2 regions of the Brevundimonas sp. NPDC055311 genome follow, and region 2 is predicted to be linked to the other one. Evidence: riboswitches for the same ligand, from Rfam matches in the RefSeq annotation. Region 2 holds a riboswitch; the other holds the start of a gene.
The links. Region 2 has a riboswitch for glycine ahead of ACWIDZ_RS11380 (TonB-dependent receptor domain-containing protein). Riboswitches for the same ligand answer to the same signal wherever they lie in the genome.
Positions count from the first base shown of each region.

Region 1: another riboswitch for glycine. It lies ahead of gcvT (glycine cleavage system aminomethyltransferase GcvT); the one in region 2 lies ahead of ACWIDZ_RS11380 (TonB-dependent receptor domain-containing protein).

Region 1 covers NZ_JBSHMV010000002.1:810,286-814,490, forward strand. The annotation lists gene gcvPA (aminomethyl-transferring glycine dehydrogenase subunit GcvPA) at 1-76, opposite strand, end outside; gene gcvH (glycine cleavage system protein GcvH) at 195-560, opposite strand; gene gcvT (glycine cleavage system aminomethyltransferase GcvT) at 694-1,803, opposite strand; glycine riboswitch at 1,964-2,060, opposite strand; gene ACWIDZ_RS09700 (class 1 fructose-bisphosphatase) at 2,176-3,144, shown strand; gene pncA (bifunctional nicotinamidase/pyrazinamidase) at 3,149-3,781, shown strand; gene ACWIDZ_RS09710 (adenosine deaminase) at 3,953-4,205, opposite strand, start outside.
Region 2 covers NZ_JBSHMV010000003.1:76,403-80,607, reverse strand. The annotation lists gene ACWIDZ_RS11380 (TonB-dependent receptor domain-containing protein) at 1-1,928, opposite strand, end outside; glycine riboswitch at 2,080-2,160, opposite strand; glycine riboswitch at 2,165-2,249, opposite strand; gene ACWIDZ_RS11375 (ABC transporter substrate-binding protein) at 2,469-3,542, opposite strand; gene ACWIDZ_RS11370 (response regulator) at 3,563-4,205, shown strand, end outside.

The sequences.
Region 1 (4,205 bases), on a different contig from region 2:
GGTCGTCGATGGATTTGGCGCCGATGGCGGCCAGCATGGCCTCACGGTCGTCGGGCGTCAGGGGGAGGTAGCGCATTCTATATTCCGCTCATCCCCGCGGAAGCGGGGACCCAGGTTTAAGCTTCAAACACCGCTGCTTGACCCCAAGGAACTGGGTCCCCGCTTCCGCGGGGATGAGCGGAGAGGGGAGACCTTTAGAGGGTGGTCAGGTAGGCGTCGTAGGCGGCCTGATCCATCAGGCCGTCCAGCACCGAGGCGTCGGACACCTTGATCTTGGCGAACCAGCCTTCGCCTTCGGGATCGGCGTTGACGGTTTCCGGGGCGTCGGCCAGGGCGGCGTTGCCCTCGATCACTTTGCCCGCGATGGGGGCGTAGACGTCCGAGGCGGCCTTGACCGATTCCACGACGGCGAAGCTGTCGCCGACCGAGACGGTCTTGCCGGCTTCCGGCGTCTCGACGAACACCACGTCGCCCAGGGCGTCAGCGGCGTGCTTGGAGATGCCGACCGTTGCGACGTCGCCGTCGAGGCGAACCCATTCGTGATCCTTGGTGAACTTCATCTTGGTCTTCCCTTTTGTCGTCATCCTCGGGCTTGACCCGAGGATCGAGCCCTGGAGCGGGCGGTTGGTCTAGAACTTCCAGCGTCGAGCGGCGGGCCGCCCGGCCCTCGGGTCAAGCCCGAGGGTGACGGTCTTATTTCGGCTTGCGGTAGTAGCGGGTCGCCACGAAAGGCGTGGCGACGACTTCGGCGGCGGCCGGGCGGCCGCGCACCAGAACCTTCAGTTCCGCGCCCAGCTCGGCGAAGGCCGGCGGCACATAGCCCATGGCGATGTTGTGTCCCAGCGTCGGCGAGGGGCCGCCCGAGGTGACCTTGCCGATCACGGCGCCGTCCATGTCGGCGATCTCGGCGCCTTCGCGGGCGGGAGCGCCTTCCTTGACGTGCAGGCCGACGCGGACGCGGGCCGGGCCGTCGGCCAGTTGTTTCAGAATGGTCTCGGCGCCGGCGAAGTCGGCGCGTTCCTTGCGCGACTTGGACAGGGCGAAGGTCAGCCCCGCCTCGACCGGGGTGATCGTTGCGTCGACATCGTGGCCGTGCAGCGGCAGACCGGCTTCCAGACGCAAGGAGTCGCGCGCGCCCAGGCCGACCGGCTTCACCCGCGCGTCCGACAGCAGCAGGCCCCACACGCGCTCTGCGGCGGCGGCCGGAACTGAAATCTCATAGCCGTCCTCACCGGTATAGCCCGAGCGCGAGACGATGCAGTCCTCGTCGAACAGGCGGATAGCGCGGCAGTCCATGAAGCCCATGTCGGCCAGTTCCGCCGAATGGGCGGCCATGACCTCGGCCGCTTCAGGCCCCTGGATGGCCAGCAGGGCGCGGTCCAGCACCTCCAGCTTGGCGTCGCCCGACAGATGGGCGTTCAGGAAGGCGAAGTCCGCATCCTTGTTGCCCGCGTTGACGACGATGTAGAGGCCGTCCTCGAAAGGCTTGCCCGCCATCAGATCGTCCATGACGCCGCCCTGTTCGTTCAGCAGCAGGGTGTATTTCTGCTTGCCGGGCTTCACGATCGCATAGTCGCCGGGGACGAAGCGCTCGAACTGCGCGATGGCGTCGGCGCCGGTGATGCGCGCCTGGCCCATGTGGGAGACATCGAACAGGCCGGCGTGCTCGCGGGTCCAGCGGTGCTCGGCCAGCACGCCTTCATACTGGACCGGCATGTCATAGCCGCCGAAGCCGACCATGCGGGCGCCAAGCGCGCGGTGCGCGGCGTTGAGGGGGGTAGTCTTAAGGGCCTGATCGCTCATGGCGTCGCCTCCGGGTCGCAGGTTGCGGCGATAGCTTCGCCGTCGTTGCGCCCCCGCTGTCCTGAAGCCTGAGAGATTCCGACCGTTCCCGAAAAGGTTCGGCCTTGCTCCGTCGGCGCGCGTCGGGACCCTCCGTCCTTCGGCGACTTTCCAGCGTCCGTGCGCTTTCGCGGTCCTTTTGCCTGAGCGTTTCCGGGGCGGTTGCGCCTTCGGCTCCGGGCGCCGCGAACGGACCCGATCTCTCCCGCGAGAGCGTTCGACCTAAGGCCTCGACTCCGGCGCAGAGTCAAGCGGCGCCGGACTTGCCGCCGTCGATCCTAAGGGCCATGAGGGGGCGGAACCGCGCTTCGCCCACAGGATTTGAAGGACGTCATGACCGCCCGCACCGATCTCGCCGCCCACCTCGCTTCCCTCGACCTGCCGCAGGGTCTGGTCGAGACGCTGACTACGGCGGCCGCCGCCTGCGTCGAGATCCGCCAGGTGGTGGCGGGCGGCGCCCTGGTCGGCGCCCTGGGCGCGTCGGGCGCCGTCAATGTGCAGGACGAAGAGCAGAAGAAGCTGGACGTCATCGCCGACGATCTGCTGACCGAGGCCCTGCTGGCCTGCCCGGCCGTGGCGGGGGTGGCGTCCGAGGAAAAGGCTGCGATGCAGCCCTCGGCGAACGCGGCGGGCGAATATCTGGTGCTGTTCGATCCGCTGGACGGCTCGTCCAATATCGACATCAATGCGCCGGTCGGCACCATCGTCTCGGTGCTGAAGGCGCCGTCGGTCCAGCCGAGCGAGGCCGACTTCCTGCAATCGGGCCGCCATCAGGTCGCGGCGCTTTATGCCGTCTACGCCGGTCAGGCCATGCTGGTGCTGACGACGGGCAAAGGCGTGGCGGGCTTCACCCTGGCGCCGGACGGCCGGTGGCTGATGACGCATGAGAACGTGCGCATTCCGGCCGATACGAAAGAGTTCGCCATCAACATGTCGAACCAGCGCCACTGGGCCGAGAGCGTCCAGCGCTATGTCGACGGCTGCCTGAAGGGCGCCGACGGCCCGCGCGGCAAGAACTTCAACATGCGCTGGGTCGCCGCCATGGTGGCTGACGTGCACCGCATCCTGATGCGCGGCGGCGTCTTCCTCTATCCGTGGGACAAGCGCGAGCCGAACAAGCCGGGCAAGCTGCGCCTGATGTATGAGGGCAACCCCATGTCCTTCCTGGTCGAACAGGCGGGCGGCAAATCCACCACCGACGGCAAACAGGCCATCATGGACGTGACCCCGACCGAGCTGCACCAACGGGTGCCGGTCGTCCTCGGCTCGGCCAACGAAGTCGACCAGATCGCGGCGGCCTGACGCCATGCAGATCGCCGCCACAGATGCGCTCCTTGTCATCGACGCCCAGAACGATTTCTGCGAGGGCGGCGCCCTGGCGGTTCAGGGCGGGGCGGCGATCATGCCCCTGATCAATCGGCTGGCCGAGCGGTTCGCCACCGTCGTCGCCACCCAGGACTGGCACACGCCGGACCAGATCAGCTTCGCCTCCAACCACGCGGGCGCGGCGCCCTTCACGCAGATCGAGGTGGCCTATGGCCCCCAGATGCTGTGGCCGGATCATTGCGTGCAGGGCACGCCGGGGGCGGATTTCCACCCCGACGCGGCGCCTGCCGTGACCAAGGCGCTGGCCGTGGTCCGCAAGGGCTACAACCCGGCGGTCGATTCCTATTCCGGCTTCTATGAGAACGACCACAGGACGGCGACGGGTCTGGCGGGCCTGCTGCGCGATCTGGGGGTGAAGCGCATCTTCCTGTGCGGCCTGGCCTATGACTACTGCGTGCGCTTCACCGCCGAGGACGCGGTGCGCGAGGGCTTTGAGGCCGTGGTCATCGAAGACGCCTGTCGCGCCATCGCCCCGGACACGGCGACGGCGGCCAAGGCCGGGTTTGCGACGCTGGGCGTGGCGGAGATCGAGGCGGCGTCGCTCCTCGGCTGACCACTCCCTTCGTCATCCTCCGGCAAGCCGCGCAGCGGTGCAGACCGGGGGACCCAGCGGCGCCGAAGGCGATCTTCGCCGCGAGCACCAGCGCGTGGTTGTTTCGCGCTCACGTGCGCCGCTGGGTCCCCCGGTCTCGCTCCGCTCGCCGGAGGATGACGAAGGTAGGGCTCAGTTCGCCGCCGCGTAGGCCTCGACCTCGGCGATCCGTGCGGCCTTGTCGGCGTCGCTGAGGAAGCTGCCCTCGAAGCTGTTCTTCGCCAGTTGCACGACCTGTTCGCGTGTGAGGCCGACCGCCTTGGCCAGTTCGATATAGTTCGCGTTCACATAGCCGCCGAAATAGGACGGATCGTCCGAGTTCAGGGTGACGTGCAGGCCCCGACGCAGCATCTCGGGGACCGGGTGGTCCTTCAGATCCCTGACC
Region 2 (4,205 bases):
CCGATCGTCAGGGTGTCGGCCGTCTCTGGCGTCAGATCCGGATTGCCGCCGCCGTTGTTCAGCACATAGACGGTCTGGTTCTTGGCCGGATCGTTGATGTTGTTATAGCCGGTCGTCGTCTGGGTGTAGAGCTCCGACAGATTCGCCGAACGGATGTCGCGCGACTGGGTGATGCGGCCTCGGAAACCGGGGAAGAACTCATTGGTCGCCCCCACCTTCCAGGACCAGATCGAGCCGGTCGTGTCGTAATCGGAAATGCGCGCCGCCGCGTTGAACTCCAGATTGTTCAGAACGGGCAGGTCACGAACGACCGGGACCAGAACTTCGGCGAAGGCTTCCTTGACCGAGAACTCGCCCGACATGGCCGAGAAGCTGAAGGTCCGGAAAGCCTTGGCCGCGTCCAGTTCGCCGACGGTCTGGTCGATCGACTCCTTGCGCGCCTCGACGCCGAAGGCGACCGAGACATCACCGGCCGGCAGGGTGAAGGGCTCGCCGCGCAGACTGATCCCCCCGACATCCAGCTTGGTGGTCGAACGCTGCTGCGGCGTGCCGGTCACATAGTCCATGGCCGCCTGGCTGGGCGCGCCCAGACCGAACAGGTTTATCGGCACGCAGCCCGAGTTGGCGTTGGTCAGGGAGACGCGGCAGATCGCCTGCCCCGTCGCCGGATCCAGCACCGAGTCCACCGCCTGGGCGTATTCCGTCCTCAGCAGGAAGCCGGGAGTGTCGATGTTGTTCTCGAACTCTCCATGGCTGTAGTAGGCGCCCCAGCGCCAGGCGCCGCCGCCCAGTTCACCATCCAGCGCCAGGGTGGCCTGCGTCGTGACGCGTTCGAAGTCGATCCGCGGATAGGTCTCGGCGTTGAAGCGGCCCATCGTGAAGCTGGTCTCACCCGCCGCCGTCATGGCGTCACGCACCGCCGTCGGCAGAAAGGCGTTGTCGATGCTGATCTGCAGATCGCCGCGGTTATGGTCGCCGAACCAGATGTAGTCGTTCCACATCTTGGCGTGACGAATATCGGCGGTGAAACGCAGGGTGTCCGTCACGTCATAGGTGGCGCTGGCCATGGCGACGAAGCGCTGCTGGGGCGTGACCAGAGGGCTGAGATCGTCGTTGGACGGCCCTTCGCCGCCCACGGTCGACGTCCCGACCTGCTGGCCGAAATCGAAGTCGCGCAACGAACCGTCAGGATTGAAGGCCTTGCCCGACAGCACGCCCGACATGATCAGCCCCCCATAGGCGGCGTTGGCGAAGCCGACGTCCGGCACGGTGACGAAACGACCGGTGCCGTCATTGGTCGACACCTGCCCCCAGCGACCGATGCGCGGGCGTGAGGTCTTCGGCACCACGCCTTCATTGTCGAGGTATTCTGCGCCGATGACGAAGTGGCCCCGGCCCTCCAGGAAATCCGTCCCCCAGGCCGCCTCAAAACGCTTCTGCTCCGCGTCGTCGAAGGAGGAGATGCCGTATTCCGCGCCGATCTTGGCGCCGGTGAACCGACGATCGATACCGATGTTGACCACGCCCGCGACGGCGCCCGAGCCCCAAGCCGCTGAAGCGCCGCCAGTGACCACATCCGCGCTGCGCACCAGAATCGACGGAATGCTGTTCAGGTCATTCTCGCTCGACACACGGCGGCCGTCGATCAGCACCAGGGTGCGGCTGATGCCCAGGCCGCGCAGATCGACCGGCGCGTTGCCTGCGCCCGTGTTGGTGCCGGTGGTCTGCGGCGACGAAGTCGCGCGAAACTGCGGCATGTCGTTAAGGGCCGCTGCAATGTTCGGACGTGCGCCGACCGACAGATCTTCGGCCGTCAGACGCACGGTCGGCGTCGGCGCCTCGAACCCGGCGCGATCAATCCGCGAGGCGGTGACGACGATCTCATCGACCGCCGAGGGCCCTTCGTCCACAGGGACATCCTGGGCCATGGCGCCGCCGGCGCACGCGAGAAGCGCCAGGACGCTGCTGCATCCGGTCAAACGAGTATTGAATTTGGACAAGTCGAAGTTCCTCATGGCGACGGCGTCCCCTCCCAAGGACAAGAGACCAGCGGCGACTGACGCGCCTTTTGACCGCCCCCGCTGTCATCGGGCCTGAGAGTTTCGGGTCGCCCCTTGCTCCTTCGGCGAGGCGCACCCGAAGGCCGCCTTCTCTCCAGCGTTTCCCGCGCAGCACGGTCCTTTTGCCTGAGCGTTTCCGGGGCGGTTGCGCCTTCGGCGTCGGAGTTCGATCTCTCCCGCGCTGCAAAAACCAGTAGGAAACCGCCTCACAAAGCCTGTCAAATCGACATTTTTGGCAATTTTATTGCTTAGTTTGCATATACTACGCAAGCATACGCTAAGATTGTCCTTGCTCGACCTAATCGTGCGGCGAGGCGCGGGCCGCCTAGCGGCGCGGTGTCAGAAAGGTGACAGGAAGATGTCAGCAACCGCGCGCGAGAGTTATCCACAGGATTGCGCGATCGCCCATCATGGCGCGAAGGGATCGTCTGGCGCCTGTTCCGCTCCGACCATCGCTGTCCGCCACTGGGCGATCAAGCGCCGACGTCGTAACTGATCGAGGTTGGCCAGAAGACCAGGACCGACACGGATGGACCTCAGCCCGTGAGAAGCGGCGACATCCGCCATATCCACACGAACGGGGCCCGCGCCGGTCCGGCTGATGAGTTCCTGGCCTTCACGCGACAGAAGGAAGTCCAGAAACAGCCGCGCCGCCGCCGGGTGGCTGGCGTTGCGCGGAATAAAGGCGACGCGCGACACAGACAGTCGATAGTCCGACGGCACGATCACCGCCACCTCGTCATGATCCGCAGCAAAGCCGACCGCGAAGGAGCGATTGACGTTATAAGCGAACACCTTCCGGCCGTCGGCGATCTGGCCCAGCATTCTATGCCCCGATGTATCAAGGCGAGGCGCCGTACGGCCCAAGGCCTCCATCAACCGCCAAGCGTCTGGATAGGCCTGGATATCCGCAGACAACAACATCATGCCGACAGCGCTGCGCTCGACGTCATATAGGGTGGTCCGCCCGGCGAACACCTCGGGCTTCGTGCTCAGAAGACGCAGAAGCTCCGCGTGACTACGTGGCGCCGCGTCCGCAGGCAACAATCGACGGTTGTAGACGAAAACGATCGGGTCGGCGGTCAGGCCAAAGCCCTGACTCCGCCATATGGCGCCGTCGGGAAGACTGCGACGATGCGGTGAGCGATAGGTCTGGGCGTAGCCGTCATTGACCAGCTTGATCTGCTGATCCATCGCCGAGGACCAAACGAGATCGACCCCCGGTCGCCCTGCATCCGCCGTCGCCTTCACCTCCTCAGCGATCAGGGACGAGTTGCGATCCACGACCTGCACCTTGATCATCGGCCATCGGTCCTGAAAAGCGTCGATGACCGGCTGCATCATGCTGGTGTTCGTATAGACGACCAGGCACCCTTCGCGCTGCGCCCTCCAGCGGGTCAGCGGATCTGTGGCAGGCCCGTTCGGTTCGCGAACGCAGGTCGCGGTCGCCGCGACCGCCAGCACGACGAGAAGTCGTATCAAGCTCGCCGGCCAGTTCCACTTTGCGGCGCGCCGCTTTAGGTTCCGCAAAGTCACTCCCTCCCACCCAGCCGGTCGCCATGAAAATACTGGTCGTCGAAGATGACAAGGCGCTCAGGCATTCTCTCAAGGCCAGTCTGGAAGCCGCCGGCTTCACCGCCTGCTGCACCGAGTATGGCGCTGAAGCCCTGACCCTGGAGGCGAACGGGGGTTTCGACGCGGCCGTTCTGGACATCGGCCTGCCCGATATCGACGGCTTCGAGGTCTTGAGCGCGCTCCGACGCCGGGGCTCGACCACGCCCGTGCTGATGTTAACGGCGCGCGACGGGCTGACCGAGAGGGTGGCGGGATTGGATCTGGGGGCTGACGACTATCTGGTGAAACCCTTCGCCCCCGCCGAATTGGCGGCGCGGCTGCGGGCCATCGCACGCCGTCGCCAAGGACGAACCGCAGAGACCGTCATGATCGGCGCCATGACCTGTGACTGGGAAGCCGGACGCGTCATGGTCGGCGACCGCGACCTGGCCTTGCGTCCCCGCGAATGGGCGGCGTTGCGGGTATTGGCTTCCCGCGTCGGCCAGGTCGTGGACAGGGACATGCTTGCGGCGGAGGTCTTTCCCCAGGACGAGGCGCCCTCGCCCAATGCTTTAGAAGTGCATATCGGAC